Regions from separate parts of the Streptomyces sp. NPDC059456 genome, predicted to be linked through region 3. Evidence: predicted binding sites of a transcription regulator. Region 3 holds the regulator's gene; each other region holds the start of a gene.
The links. The regulator HrcA, encoded in region 3, represses chaperone genes, less so after heat shock. The targets are predictions, from matches to a motif close to TTNGCACTCNGNNNNNCNGAGTGCNAA.

Region 1 (5,298 bases), on a different contig from region 3:
CCATGCGGCCCAGCGCCCGGCCGTCCTGATGGCGGTGCAGCCGTACGCCGACGTCCACCTGGGCCAGCGCGTCCAGCCCGACGGTGTGCAGCGCGTCGACCAGCAGGCCCAGCTCGACGCCGTACCCGACGGGGAAGGGCAGGCGTTCCAGCAGGGAGCGGCGCACGGCGTACTCGCCGCCCAGCGGCTGGACGAACCCGGCCAGCTGCGGCCAGTGCAGGTTCAGCAGCGGCCGGGCGACCAGCTCGGTCACCCGGCCCCCCTGGGCCGGGACCTTGCCGGGGGCGGGCCCGTCGGCGTCCGCGCCGAAGGGGCGGTCGTACATCGCCTTGACGAACTGCACGTCCGGCTCCGTCAGCAGCGGGCCGACGATCCCGGACACGAACGCCGACGAGAAGTCCCGCAGGTCGGCGTCCACGAAGCAGACGATGTCACCCGTGGTCACCAGCAGCGAGCGCCACAGCACCTCGCCCTTGCCGGGCAGGGCCGGGATCCGCGGCAGGATCTCGTCGCGGTGCACCACCCGGGCGCCGGCCTTCGCCGCCACCTCCGCGGTCCGGTCGGTGGAGCCCGAGTCGATCACGATCAGTTCGTCGACGAGCGGCACCGCCGGCCCGTCGATCAGATCGCGCCGGATCACCTCGACGATGGCGCCGACCGTCTCCTCCTCGTCGAGCGCGGGCAGCACGACGCTGACCGTGGTGCCCGCCGCCCGCTTGGCGCAAAGCAGCTGGTCGAGCGGTCGGTCGGCCGCGGACCAGGAGCGGTCCGCAAACCAGCGCTCCACCTCTTCCAGCACGTTCGGCACTCCTCGGTATTCGTCGGCGCTCGGCATTTTCAGCCGAAAAGTGATCCATCTCGCGGTTCGGACGGCTGTCTCAACCACCCGGACCTTCAGTTACAGTCTTGAACAACGCGAAGGACCACCGCATGCCGGGGGTCCCCGCGCACAAACGCCCGGCCGCGCCATGGAGCGCGCGATCCGGTGCCATACCGCTCATCCAGAGGGGCAGAGGGACACGGCCCGTTGAAGCCCCGGCAACCCTCCAGTCGGTTCTCGCGCTTGCTTGCAGCAGCGGGGTCCCCGGCTAGGGAAGGTGCCAATTCCGTCTCATGGCGAAGTGCGCCATGGGGAAGATGAGGAGAAAGGGCCTCGCCATCATGGCTGCACAGACTGTTGCCACCTCTGTCGATCTCGGACCTGCCACCGGCCTCTCGTGTCGTGAGTGCGGTACCCGTTTCGAACTCGGACCCATCTTCGCCTGCGTCGAGTGCTTCGGTCCGCTCGAAGTCGCCTACGACCTCCCGGCCGGCGACCCCGAGGCGCTGCGCGCCGCGATCGAGGCCGGCCCCAACAACATCTGGCGCTACGCCCCGCTGCTGCCCGTCCCCGCCGACGTGGCCTCCAAGCCCAGCCTGAACCCCGGCTTCACCAAGCTCGTCGACGCGCAGAACCTGGCCAAGGAGCTCGGCGTCACCGGCAAGCTGTACGTCAAGGACGACTCCGGCAACCCGACGCACTCCTTCAAGGACCGCGTCGTGGCCATCGCCGTCGAGGCCGCCCGCGCGTTCGGCTTCACCACCCTGTCCTGCTCCTCCACCGGCAACCTGGCCGGCGCCGTCGGCGCCGCGGCCGCCCGGGCCGGATTCCGCTCCTGCGTGTTCATCCCGCACGACCTGGAGCAGGGCAAGGTCGTCATGGCCGGTGTGTACGGCGGCGACCTCGTCGGCATCGAGGGCAACTACGACGACGTCAACCGTTTCTGCTCCGAGCTCATCGGCGACCCGCTGGGCGAGGGCTGGGGCTTCGTCAACGTCAACCTGCGCCCCTACTACGGCGAGGGTTCCAAGACCCTGGCGTACGAGATCTGCGAGCAGCTCGGCTGGCAGCTGCCCGACCAGATCGTGATCCCGATCGCGTCCGGCTCGCAGCTGACGAAGATCGACAAGGGTCTCCAGGAGCTGATCAAGCTCGGTCTGGTCGAGGACAAGCCGTACAAGATCTTCGGCGCCCAGGCCGAGGGCTGCTCCCCGGTGTCCACCGCCTTCAAGGCCGGCCACGACGTGGTCCGCCCGCAGAAGCCGAACACCATCGCCAAGTCGCTCGCCATCGGCAACCCGGCCGACGGCCCGTACGTCCTGGACATCGCCCGCCGCACCGGCGGCTACGTCGAGGACGTCACCGACGAGCAGGTCGTCGAGGCCATCAAGATCCTCGCGCAGACCGAGGGCATCTTCGCCGAGACCGCGGGCGGCGTCACCGTCGGCGTGACCCGCAAGCTCATCGAGAACGGGCAGCTCGACCCGGCGCTGACCACGGTCGTCCTCAACACCGGCGACGGCCTCAAGACCCTGGAGGCGGTGGCCGCGGACAGCGGGCAGACCGCCACCATCCGCCCGAGCCTGGACGCGTTCCGCGCCGCCGGCCTGGCCTGACCATCCCCCCTCGCCCTACCGGAAAGGCAGTAGCGCCATGAGCGTCAACGTCCGCATCCCCACCATCCTGCGCACCTACACCGGCGGCCAGGCCGAGGTCACGGCCGAGGGCGCGAACCTCTCCGAGGTCATCGCGTCCCTGGAGGCGAGCCACCCGGGCATCGCCGCGCGCGTCCTGGACGACCAGGGCAAGCTGCGCCGCTTCGTGAACGTCTACGTCAACGACGACGACGTGCGCTTCGAGGGCGGTCTGGACGCCGTGACGCCGGACGGCGCGGGTGTTTCGATCATTCCCGCCGTCGCCGGGGGCTGCTGACGCACGAACCTGAATTACCCCCTCCGGTAAAAGCGGAGGGGGTAATTCTGCTTGGTTGGGCGCGGTAGAGTTGGGGAAGTCCCCTCCGCTGGACTTGCCCGCCGCATATGAGCGGGTCGCGTGAGGGTTGACATTGAGTCAATGTCCGGGTGCGGTATGGGGCTTTGGCGAGATATGCCGGGTCCGAGTTGCCCGGGAATATGCCAACTTTTCACTCTATTTCAATGTATCCCCGTGTCCAGAATTCTCGTCGGATTGACCTGTTGCAGACAGCAGCGGTGCAGATACATTCAGCCCCGGTCGAGGCGTTCCGGCGCAAGTTCTGACCCGGGACCGCGAAGTGCGGTCCCGCGCAAGGGCCAGTAATAGGGGAGTTAGGCATGGCTCAGGGCACCGTCAAGTGGTTCAACGCGGAGAAGGGCTACGGCTTCATCGCGGTCGACGGTGGTGCGGATGTGTTCGTCCACTACAGCGCCATCCAGATGGACGGGTACCGCACCCTTGAAGAGGGTCAGCGGGTCGAGTTCGAGATCTCGCAGGGCCAGAAGGGTCCGCAGGCGGACATGGTCAAGCTCGCCGTCTAGTCCCGGCGCGATCGACCACCGACGCATACACACGAGGGCCCGCATCCTTGAGGAGGGATGTGGGCCCTCGTGGCGTGTCCGCCCCCGGGGCGTGGGTGAACCGCCCCCCGCTCCCCGAAGCCGCTTGCACTCGGAGGGGTCGAGTGCTAATCATTGGCGTTAGCACTCTCGTGCTGAGAGTGCTACTACACAGGACCGGGTCGGTGAGGCCCGCAGGGTCCGGCGGGAAGGAACCGCCGGGCACGCAGGCCGTCCGTCGCGGGCGCGGGCGCGGTCCGGAGCAATCCAACCCTCCCCTCGCGCCGTCGGTGCAGGGGGAACCCCAGTCCTGGAGGACCACTTCAGATGGCCAAGATCATTGCGTTCGACGAGGAGGCCCGGCGCGGTCTCGAGCGCGGGATGAACCAGCTCGCCGACGCCGTCAAGGTCACCCTTGGCCCCAAGGGTCGCAACGTCGTCCTTGAGAAGAAGTGGGGCGCCCCCACGATCACCAACGATGGTGTCTCCATCGCCAAGGAGATCGAGCTCGAGGACCCGTACGAGAAGATCGGCGCCGAGCTGGTCAAGGAAGTCGCCAAGAAGACGGACGACGTCGCGGGCGACGGTACGACCACCGCCACCGTGCTCGCCCAGGCGCTCGTCCGCGAGGGCCTGCGCAACGTGGCCGCCGGCGCCAACCCGATGGCCCTCAAGCGCGGCATCGAGAAGGCCGTCGAGGCCGTCTCCGGCGCCCTGCTGGAGCAGGCGAAGGATGTCGAGACCAAGGAGCAGATCGCTTCCACGGCCTCCATCTCCGCCGCCGACACCCAGATCGGCGAGCTCATCGCCGAGGCCATGGACAAGGTCGGCAAGGAAGGCGTCATCACCGTCGAGGAGTCCCAGACCTTCGGTCTGGAGCTGGAGCTCACCGAGGGCATGCGCTTCGACAAGGGCTACATCTCGGCGTACTTCGCCACCGACATGGAGCGTATGGAGGCGTCCCTGGACGACCCGTACATCCTCATCGTCAACTCCAAGATCGGCAACGTGAAGGACCTCCTTCCGCTGCTCGAGAAGGTCATGCAGTCCGGCAAGCCGCTGCTGATCATCGCCGAGGACGTCGAGGGCGAGGCCCTGTCGACCCTGGTCGTCAACAAGATCCGCGGCACCTTCAAGTCCGTCGCCGTCAAGGCCCCGGGCTTCGGCGACCGCCGCAAGGCCATGCTCGGTGACATCGCCATCCTCACGGGCGGCACGGTCATCTCCGAGGAGGTCGGCCTCAAGCTGGAGAACGCGGGCCTCGACCTGCTCGGCCGCGCCCGCAAGGTCGTCATCTCCAAGGACGAGACCACGATCGTCGACGGTGCCGGTGACAGCGACCAGGTCCAGGGTCGCGTCAACCAGATCCGCGCCGAGATCGAGAACTCCGACTCGGACTACGACCGCGAGAAGCTCCAGGAGCGCCTCGCGAAGCTGGCCGGCGGCGTGGCCGTCATCAAGGCCGGCGCCGCGACCGAGGTGGAGCTCAAGGAGCGCAAGCACCGCATCGAGGACGCCGTCCGCAACGCGAAGGCGGCCGTCGAGGAGGGCATCGTCGCCGGTGGTGGCGTGGCCCTGCTCCAGGCCTCCGCGGTCTTCGAGAAGCTCGACCTGTCGGGTGACGAGGCGACCGGCGCCAACGCCGTGAAGCTCGCCCTGGAGGCCCCGCTCAAGCAGATCGCCGTCAACGGTGGTCTCGAGGGTGGCGTCGTCGTGGAGAAGGTCCGCAACCTGACCGTCGGCTGGGGCCTGAACGCCGCGACCGGCGAGTACGTGGACATGATCGCCGAGGGCATCATCGACCCGGCGAAGGTCACGCGCTCCGCTCTGCAGAACGCCGCGTCCATCGCCGCGCTGTTCCTGACGACCGAGGCCGTCATCGCCGACAAGCCGGAGAAGGCCGCCGCTGGCGCGCCGGGCGGCATGCCGGGCGGTGACATGGAC
Region 2 (5,298 bases), on a different contig from region 3:
GGCGACGGACTCCCGGTCGGGGCGGTCCACGGCCAGCGCCACCTCCAGCCGGGACCGGATCGCGGCGAGCGGATTGCGCAGCTCGTGCGAGGCGTCGGCGGTGAACTGCCGCTGCCGGGCGTCGGACCGCTCCAGCCGGTCGAGGGTGGCGTTGACGGTCCGGGCCAGCCGGGCGATCTCGTCCGCGCCGCCCGGATCCGGAACCCGGCGGTCCAGCTCGCTGGCGGTGACCGCCGCCAGCCCAGTCCGGATCGCGGTGACCGGGCGCAGCGCATGCCCCGTCACCCACCAGGCCAGGGCCGCCGCGAAGGCGATCAGCGGGGGTGCGCCGGCCAGCAGGCCGAGCGCGATGGCCCGGGTCGCGTCGTCGACGTCGCCGAGCACGGTGACGGCGTACACCTCGTGCGCTCCCGGTGCCTCGACCGCCACCACCGCGCGCCGTTCCGCGCCGGGGTGCGCGGGCGGGAGGACCGCGGACCGGGAGTCCTCCCCGGCGGCGGCGCCGGGCGCGGGCGGCCGCAGACCGCCGAGGTCGGGGGCGTCCCCGGGGTCGCCGGTGGAGGCGACGGTCCGCCCCTGCGCGTCCCGTACGAGGACCAGGTCCACCCCGCTCTCCGGCGCGGGCAGCCGTCCGCCGGGCGGCAGGGCGTGGCCGTCGAGCTGCGCGGCGACCTTGCGGGCGGCGAGCTCGGTGCGGTTGGTGGTGTTGTCGAGCAGGTTGGCCCGCAGCAGGGTGTACAGCCACAGGCCGCCGCCGGCCAGGACGGCGGCCATCGCGAGCGCGGCGGCGACGGCCGCGCGGCGCCGGAGCGGGCTAGCCACCGTCCTGGGCCATCCGGTAGCCGATGCCGTGGACGGTGAGGATCGAGCGGCGGCCGAAGGGGGCGTCGATCTTCTTGCGCAGCGAGGAGACGTACACCTCGACGATGTTCGGGTCGATGGCGTGCGGGGTGTCCCACACCTGGTCCAGGATGTCCTGCTTGGCGACGGCCCGCCCGGGCTGCTCCATCAGGCAGGCGAGTACGCCGAGCTCGCGGGCGGTGAGCTCGATGTCCCGGGCGCCGCGACGGCAGCGGCGGGCGGCGGGGTCGAGGAGGAGGTCGCCGGCCTGGAGGGTCGCGGGGTCCTTGGCGGTGGCGGCCGCACGGCGGGCGAGGGCGCGCAGACGGGCGGCCAGGACGACGAACGAGAACGGCTTGGTGAGGTAGTCGTCGGCGCCGCAGTCGAGGCCCTCGGCCTCGTCGTACTCGCCGTCCTTGGCGGTCAGCATGAGCACGGGCGTGGGGTCGCCGTCGGCGCGCATGCGGGTGCAGATCTCGTAGCCGCTGAGGCCGGGCAGCATCAGGTCGAGGAGGACGGCGTCGTACGGAGCGGTGCGGACGAGCTCCAGGCCGCGGTGGCCGTCGTGGGCGACGTCGACCCAGTGGCCGTCGGCGGAAAGGCCGCGCCGCAGGGAATCGGCGAGGCCCTCTTCGTCTTCGACCACGAGAATGCGCACCCCACCAACTGTCACACACCCCCGGTCCCGGCCCGGGCGGGGTCCGGGGCGCCGCCGGAGCCCCGGAAGACGAGAACCCGAGCGGAGCGTGTTGGCACTCCGCTTGACCGAGTGCTAATCGCCGGAATAGTCTCGCACCTGGCACTCGCCACCGGTGAGTGCCAACACAGCGACGGGCAGGTCCGGCACCCGCGACGACGGATCCACCTGGTCGCCACCTCAGACAGTTAGCCCCGTGAGATCTCCGAAGGGGGAGGTCGGATCGTGACGACCACCAGCTCCAAGGTTGCCATCAAGCCGCTCGAGGACCGCATCGTGGTCCAGCCGCTCGACGCCGAGCAGACCACGGCTTCCGGCCTGGTCATCCCGGACACCGCGAAGGAGAAGCCCCAGGAGGGCGTCGTCCTCGCCGTGGGCCCGGGCCGCTTCGAGGACGGCCAGCGTCTCCCGCTGGACGTCAGCGTCGGCGACATCGTGCTGTACAGCAAGTACGGCGGCACCGAAGTGAAGTACAGCGGCGAGGAGTACCTCGTCCTCTCGGCCCGCGACGTGCTCGCGATCATCGAGAAGTAATTCACCGAAGCATTGCTTTGAGCTGCGCCCCTGGTCACCCCGCTGATTGCCGGGCGGCAAGGGGCGCAGTTCGTTAAACCCGAGTTTTCGAGAGGGCTGAACCGCTCCCATGGCGAAGATCCTGAAGTTCGACGAGGACGCCCGTCGCGCCCTCGAGCGCGGCGTCAACAAGCTTGCCGACACGGTCAAGGTGACGATCGGCCCCAAGGGCCGCAACGTCGTCATCGACAAGAAGTTCGGCGCCCCCACCATCACCAACGACGGTGTCACCATCGCCCGCGAGGTCGAGCTGGACGACCCGTACGAGAACCTGGGCGCGCAGCTCGTGAAGGAGGTGGCGACCAAGACCAACGACATCGCGGGTGACGGCACCACCACCGCCACCGTGCTGGCCCAGGCGCTGGTCCGCGAGGGTCTGCGCAACGTCGCCGCGGGTGCTTCCCCGGCCGCCCTGAAGAAGGGCATCGACGCCGCGGTCAAGGCCGTGTCCGAGGAGCTCCTCGCGACCGCCCGCCCGATCGAGGACAAGTCCGACATCGCCGCCGTGGCCGCGCTCTCCGCGCAGGACCAGCAGGTCGGCGAGCTCATCGCCGAGGCGATGGACAAGGTCGGCAAGGACGGTGTCATCACCGTCGAGGAGTCCAACACCTTCGGCCTGGAGCTGGAGTTCACCGAGGGCATGGCCTTCGACAAGGGCTACCTCTCGCCGTACATGGTCACCGACCAGGAGCGTATGGAGGCCGTCCTCGACGACCCGTACATCCTGATCAACCAGGGCAAGATCTCCTCCATCCAGGACCTGCTGCCCCTGCTGGAGAAGGTCATCCAGGCCGGCGGCTCCCGCCCGCTGCTGATCATCGCCGAGGACGTCGAGGGCGAGGCGCTCTCCACCCTCGTCGTCAACAAGATCCGCGGCACCTTCAACGCGGTGGCCGTCAAGGCCCCCGGCTTCGGTGACCGCCGCAAGGCGATGCTCCAGGACATGGCCACCCTCACCGGTGCCACCGTCATCGCCGAGGAGGTCGGCCTCAAGCTCGACCAGGCCGGTCTGGACGTCCTCGGTTCCGCGCGCCGCGTGACCATCTCCAAGGACGACACCACGATCGTCGACGGTGCCGGCAGCTCCGACGAGGTCCTCGGCCGCGTCAACCAGATCAAGGCCGAGATCGAGTCCACGGACTCGGACTGGGACCGCGAGAAGCTGCAGGAGCGCCTGGCGAAGCTCGCCGGCGGCGTCTGCGTCATCAAGGTCGGCGCCGCCACCGAGGTGGAGCTCAAGGAGAAGAAGCACCGCCTCGAGGACGCCATCTCGGCGACCCGCGCCGCGGTCGAGGAGGGCATCGTCTCCGGCGGTGGCTCCGCGCTCGTCCACGCCGTGAAGGTGCTCGAGGGCAACCTGGGCCTGTCCGGCGACGAGGGCACGGGTGTCGCGGTCGTCCGCCGCGCCGCCGTCGAGCCGCTGCGCTGGATCGCCGAGAACGCCGGCCTCGAGGGCTACGTCATCACCTCGAAGGTGGCGGAGCTCGACAAGGGCAACGGCTTCAACGCCGCCACCGGCGAGTACGGCGACCTGGTCAAGGCCGGCGTCATCGACCCGGTCAAGGTCACCCGTTCCGCGCTGGAGAACGCCGCTTCCATCGCCTCCCTGCTGCTCACGACCGAGACCCTGGTCGTCGAGAAGCCGGCCGAGGAAGAGGCCGACGCCCACGGTCACGGCCACGGTCACAGCCACTGATCGCGCCCCACACAGGTAAGGCCCCGTTCCGCATGGCGGAACGGGGCCGTCCCCGTGGGCGGGGCGGCGTCACATGGCACCGAGTTCCCTCATCAGGCGCATGGCGTCGTAGTGCCACCAGCCTTCCTTGATCATTCCGTCCTGGCAGCGGAAGACCGTCGTGCCGGTCATCGTGCAGTCCTTGCCGGTCGGGGCGATCCCCATGAACTCGCCCTTGTGCTTGCCGTTGAAGGTCCACATCGTGGTGACGTAGTCGTCCTGCGCCATCTGGGCGTCCCGCGTGAAGGTGAAGTCGAAGGCGCTGCGCCACATCCCGACGTCCTCGCGGATGCCGTCGCGGCCGACCTTCACCTCGGGCCGGCTGATGTCGTGGTCCCGGTAGTCCATCGCGAAGATCTCGTCCACGACGGACATGTCGCCCTTCATCGCGACCTCTTCGTACATGCGGTTGGCGAGCAGCGCGTTGAGGTGCTCGTCGCGCACGACGTCCAGGTTGGTGAACCGGGGCATCCCGTCGCAGAGGGCCATCATCTCCTGGAACATCCGGTCCGTCTCCGGGAGGTGAGAGTTCTTCATGGCCGCTTCGTACGACGGGAATTCGACGACGTCGACGAAGTGCGTGTCGGACTCGCGGTCCCTGCCCACCACGGAGTGGGACACGGTGCGCTTGCCCTTCGTCTTCGCCAGGTACCGGTCGATGACCTCGTTGACGGCCTCGGGCTTGCTGGTCTCGTAATCGACTATTTGTACGAATGTCATGGTGCACTCCCGGGCTGGATGGGACACGTCCAGTTTAGGGAGATTTCACCCGGTCGGCCGGTTCACCCGGCCGGGCGGATCACTGGGGCCCGTACTTGCGGCCCGTGCGCGAGGACACTCCGCCCAGCAGCCCGCGCGGCGTCAGCTTCACCACGCCCATCAGCGCCTTGTACCGGGGGTCCGGGACGGAGACGGTCTTGCCGCGGGCCAGGTCGGCCAGGGCCGCCGCCACCAGCTTGTCCGCGTCCAGCCACATCCAGTTGGGGATGTTGTCCGTGCCCATGCCGGCGCGCTGGTGGAACTCGGTCCGGACGAAGCCGGGGCACAGCGCCATCAGCCGTACGCCCGAGCCCCCCAGGTCCCTCGCCGCGCCCTGGGTGAACTGCACGACCCAGGCCTTGCTCGCCCCGTACGTGCCGCGCGGCAGGAACGCCGCCACCGAGGCCACGTTGATGACGCCGCCGCGGCCGCGCGAGCGCATCGAGTCGGTGGCCGCCGAGGTCAGCCGCAGGACGGCCTCGATGTGCACCTTCAGCATGGTCAGCTCGTCGGCCATCGAGACTTCGAGGTACCGGCCCCTGTTGCCGAATCCCGCGTTGTTGACCAGCAGGTCCACCGGGTGCGTCCGGTCGCCGAGGCGCTGCTCGACCGCCGCGATGCCCTCGTCGGTGGACAGGTCGGCGGTCAGCACCTCGGCCTCGATGCCGTGGCGGTCGTGCAGCTCGGTCGCCTG
Region 3 (4,395 bases):
CGCGCCCGTCGGTGAGGACCACGTCCTCACCGGGGTTCAGCCGCTTCACGGACACCGCGTGCCGGCCCTCCGGGCCGTCGAGCACGAACTCCGGCCCCGCGGGGACCTCTTCGACCACGAACACGGGGGCGGTCATGACCTACTCCTCTTCTGCATGTCCTTCAAAGCACCCTGGGCCTCGGCCAGTTCGGCCGTCAGCAACTCCACCAGCTCCGCCGCCGGCAGCGCCCGCGCCAGCCGGTGCCCCTGGCCCGCCCACAGCCCCATGCCCTGCGGGTCCCCGGCCGCGGCGGCCGCCTTGCGCAGCCCGGCGGTCATGTGGTGGATCTGCGGGTACGCGGCCGGGGCGTACGGCCCGTGCTCGCGCATGAACCGGTTCACCAGGCCCCGGGCCGGCCGCCCCGAGAACGCCCTGGTCAGCTCGGTGTGGGGGAACAGGGGGTCCGTCAGCGCCTTCTTGTGCAGCGGGTGCGCGCCCGACTCGGGGCAGGCCAGGAAGGCGGTGCCGAGCTGCGCCGCCTCCGCGCCCGCCGCCAGCAGCGCCGCGATCTGCGAGCCGCGCATCAGTCCGCCCGCCGCGATGATCGGGAGGGCCACGGCCTCCCGTACCTGCGCCACGAGCGCGAGCAGGCCCACGCCCGCCGTGCCGTCGGCCTGCGGGTCGTCCCGGTGGGTGCCCTGGTGGCCGCCGGCCTCCACGCCCTGTACGCACACGGCGTCGGCGCCCGCCGCCTGGACGGCGCGGGCCTCGTCGACGGAGGTGACGGTCACGACGGTGGAGGTGCCCGCCGCGCGCAGGGCCGCCAGGACCGCGGGCGCGGGCACGCCGTAGGTGAACGAGACCACGGGAACCGGGTCTTCGAGGAGGATCGCGAGCTTGGCGTCGTAACCGTCGTCGCTGGTGCCGATGATGTCCTCGTCGGCCAGGGAGACGTCGTACCAGCTCGCCTCGCCGGCCAGCTGCCCGCGGTACGCCTCCACCGCGGCGGGGTCCACGTAGCCGGTCTGCGGCATGAAGAGGTTCACGCCGAACGGGCGCCGTGTGAGCGCCCGCAGCCTCTTGATCTCCTGGTACATGCCGTCGGCGGTCTTGTAGCCGCCGGCCAGGAAGCCCAGCCCGCCCGCCTCGCACACGGCGGCGGCGAGGGGCGGACACGAGGCACCGCCCGCCATGGGAGCCTGCACGATCGGGTACGGGGAGAGACCGTTCGGTGCGGAGGACATGGACTGCATCGTGCCACGTCCCGCGCACCGGGCTAAATCACGGCATTCGCCTGGCATAGTCCGCTTCACCGGGAGCGACCGGATCAATGCGCCGAGCCCGGCCCGGGGCAATCCCGGACCGGGCTCGTACGTGTGCCCGCGGGCCGGTCAGCGGCCGTTGAAGGCGTCCTTCAGGCGGCTGAACAGGCCCTGCTGGCCCGGCGCGAACTGGCCCATGGGCCGCTCCTCGCCGCGCAGCTTGGCGAGCTGGCGCAGCAGCTCCTCCTGCTGGGCGTCCAGCTTGGTCGGGGTGGTGACCTCGACGTGGACGATCAGGTCGCCTCGGCCGCCGCCGCGCAGGTGCGTGACGCCGCGCCCGTGCAGCGGGATGGCCTGGCCCGAACCGGTGCCGGGCCGGATGTCGATCTCCTCCATGCCGTCCAGCGTCTCCAGCGGGCATTTGGTGCCCAGGGCCGCGGCCGTCATGGGGATGGTCACCGTGCAGTGCAGGTCGTCCCCGCGCCGCTGGAAGGTCGGGTGAGACAGCTCGTGGATCTCCACGTACAGGTCGCCGGCGGGGCCGCCGCCGGGGCCGACCTCGCCCTCTCCCGCGAGCTGGATCCGGGTGCCGTTCTCGACACCGGCCGGGATCTTGACCGTGAGGCTGCGGCGGGAGCGGACCCGGCCGTCGCCCGCGCACTCGGGGCACGGGGTCGGGACCACGGTGCCGAAGCCCTGGCACTGGGGGCAGGGGCGCGAGGTCATGACCTGGCCCAGGAAGGACCGGGTGACCTGCGACACCTCACCACGACCACGGCACATGTCACACGTCTGCGCCGAGGTGCCGGGGGCGGCGCCCTCTCCGGAGCAGGTGGTGCAGACGACGGCCGTGTCGACCTGGATGTCCTTGGTCGTGCCGAAGGCGGCCTCGTCCAGCTCCAGGTCGAGGCGGATCATGGCGTCCTGGCCGCGGCGGGTCCGCGAGCGCGGGCCGCGCTGCGAGGCCTGGCCGAAGAAGGCGTCCATGATGTCGGAGAAGTTGCCGAAGCCACCCGCACCGAAGCCACCCGCGCCGCCACCGCCGCCGGAGGACGACAGCGGGTCGCCGCCGAGGTCGTAGACCTGCTTCTTCTGCGGGTCCGAGAGCACCTCGTACGCCGCGTTGATCTCCTTGAAGCGCTCCTGCGTCTTCGGGTCCGGATTCACGTCCGGGTGGAGTTCACGGGCGAGGCGGCGGAAGGCCTTCTTGATCTCGTCCTGCGATGCGTCGCGGCGCACGCCGAGAACGGCGTAGTAGTCCGTGGCCACTTACGACTCCGCCAGGATCTGTCCGACGTAACGTGCCACTGCGCGTACCGCTCCCATCGTTCCGGGGTAGTCCATGCGGGTCGGTCCGACCACGCCGAGTTTGGCGACGGTTTCGCCGCCCGAACCGTAGCCGACCGAGACGACGGACGTGGAGTTCAGTCCCTCGTAGGCATTCTCATGCCCGATCCGTACGGCCATTCCCGACTCGTTGGCCTCGCCCAGCAGCTTGAGGAGCACGACCTGCTCCTCCAGCGCTTCGAGCACCGGCCTGATCGTCAGGGGAAAATCATGTCCGAAGCGCGTGAGATTGGCGGTCCCGCCGATCATCAGCCGCTCCTCGGCCTCCTCGACCAGCGTCTCCAGCAGGGTCGCGAGCACGGTCGACACCGTGCTCCGGTCCTCCGGCTCGAACGACTCCGGCAGGTCCTGCACGAGCTGCGGCACGTCGGTGAACCGGCGGCCGACGACCCGGCTGTTGAGCCGCGCCCGCAGATCGGCGAGCGAGGTCTCGCCGAACGGCGTCTGGCAGTCGACGAGCCGCTGCTCGACCCGGCCCGTGTCGGTGATCAGCACGAGCATCAGCCGGGCCGGGGCCAGCGACAGCAGTTCGACGTGCCGGACCGTGGACCGGGTCAGGCTCGGGTACTGGACGACGGCGACCTGCCGGGTGAGCTGCGCGAGCAGCCGCACCGTGCGGCCGACGACGTCGTCGAGGTCGACGGCGCCGTCGAGGAAGTTCTGGATGGCCCGGCGTTCGGGCGTCGACAGGGGTTTGACCCCCGCCAGCCTGTCGACGAAGAGCCGGTAGCCCTTGTCCGTGGGGATCCGGCCGGCGCTGGTGTGGGGCTGGGCGATGTAGCCCTCCTCCTCCAGCACGGCCATGTCGTTGCGCACGGTGGCGGGCGAGACGCCGAGCCGGTGCCGCTCGGTGAGCGCCTTGGAGCCGACCGGCTCCTCCGTCCCGACGTAGTCCTGGACGATGGCGCGCAGCACCTCGAGTCTGCGTTCGCTGAGCATCGCGCACACCTCCAGCTGGTCGTCGTCGCGCGTCATGGTCGGTTTCATCTGCTTCGTTGGCACTCCGGACGTTCGAGTGCCAGAGATCCCCCGGCCAGTGTACGGCCGGGTAGTCAGCCCCTGGCAAGGGCGGCCCGCCAGGGTAGCGTCGCGCCATGGACGTGCAATGGGAAGAGACGGGCTGGGAGCGGCTGACCGGACGGACCGGACGGCGCCGGCTTCCGGTGTGGGACTGCACGGTGGGACTGGTGGTGGGCGACGAATCGGTCCTCCTGATCGATCCGGGTTCATGCGTACGGGAGGGTGCGCAGCTGCGGGCGGAGGCGGAGCGGCTGACCGGCCGGCGCGTGACGCATATCGCATTCACGCACGGGCATTTCGATCACGTGCTGGGCGTGGCCGCGTTCTCCGGGGCCGAGGTGTTCGGCGCGGTCGGGCTCGACGCGGAGCTGTCCGCCGGCCGCGAGGAACTGCGCGCCGGCGCCGTGCAGCAGGGGCTGGCGGAGGCCGAGGCCGCCGAGGCGGTGGACCTGCTGGTGGTGCCCCGGCACCACGTGTCGGGCGAATGGACGCTGGAGCTGGGCGGGGTGCAGGTCCTGCTGGCGAACGTCGGGCCCGGGCACAGCCGGCACGACCTGGCGGTGTGCGTCCCCGGGGAGCGCGAGGTGGTGTTCTGCGGGGACCTCGTCGAGGAGTCGGGCGAACCGCAGGCGGGCAGCGACGCGGTGCCGGCGCAGTGGCCGGCGGCCATGGACCGGCTGCTGTCGCTGGGCGGCGACGACGCGCTGTACGTGCCGGGTCACGGAGCGGTGGTCTCCGCGGACTTCGTCCGTGCGCAACGCGACACACTGGCGCGGCGGTTCGGCG

Region 1: a site for HrcA is predicted at 3,460-3,486, ahead of groL (chaperonin GroEL). Genes of this name have one in related genera too.
Region 2: a site for HrcA is predicted at 1,590-1,616, ahead of groES (co-chaperone GroES). Genes of this name have one in related genera too.

What each region holds. Positions count from the first base shown of each region.
Region 1 covers NZ_JBHYVA010000157.1:7,313-12,610, reverse strand. The annotation lists gene ACFXA3_RS16370 (glucosyl-3-phosphoglycerate synthase) at 1-799, opposite strand, end outside; SAM riboswitch class I at 995-1,144, shown strand; gene thrC (threonine synthase) at 1,162-2,436, shown strand; gene ACFXA3_RS16360 (MoaD/ThiS family protein) at 2,474-2,752, shown strand; gene ACFXA3_RS16355 (cold-shock protein) at 3,133-3,336, shown strand; gene groL (chaperonin GroEL) at 3,682-5,298, shown strand, end outside.
Region 2 covers NZ_JBHYVA010000454.1:1,085-6,382, reverse strand. The annotation lists gene ACFXA3_RS30110 (ATP-binding protein) at 1-822, opposite strand, end outside; gene ACFXA3_RS30105 (response regulator transcription factor) at 815-1,498, opposite strand; gene groES (co-chaperone GroES) at 1,763-2,071, shown strand; gene groL (chaperonin GroEL) at 2,181-3,806, shown strand; gene ACFXA3_RS30090 (ester cyclase) at 3,876-4,565, opposite strand; gene ACFXA3_RS30085 (SDR family NAD(P)-dependent oxidoreductase) at 4,645-5,298, opposite strand, start outside.
Region 3 covers NZ_JBHYVA010000669.1:47-4,441, forward strand. The annotation lists partial or broken gene ACFXA3_RS35985 (RNA methyltransferase PUA domain-containing protein) at 1-136, opposite strand, end outside; gene ACFXA3_RS35990 (nitronate monooxygenase) at 133-1,224, opposite strand; gene dnaJ (molecular chaperone DnaJ) at 1,372-2,511, opposite strand; gene hrcA (heat-inducible transcriptional repressor HrcA) at 2,512-3,528, opposite strand; gene ACFXA3_RS36005 (MBL fold metallo-hydrolase) at 3,684-4,395, shown strand, end outside.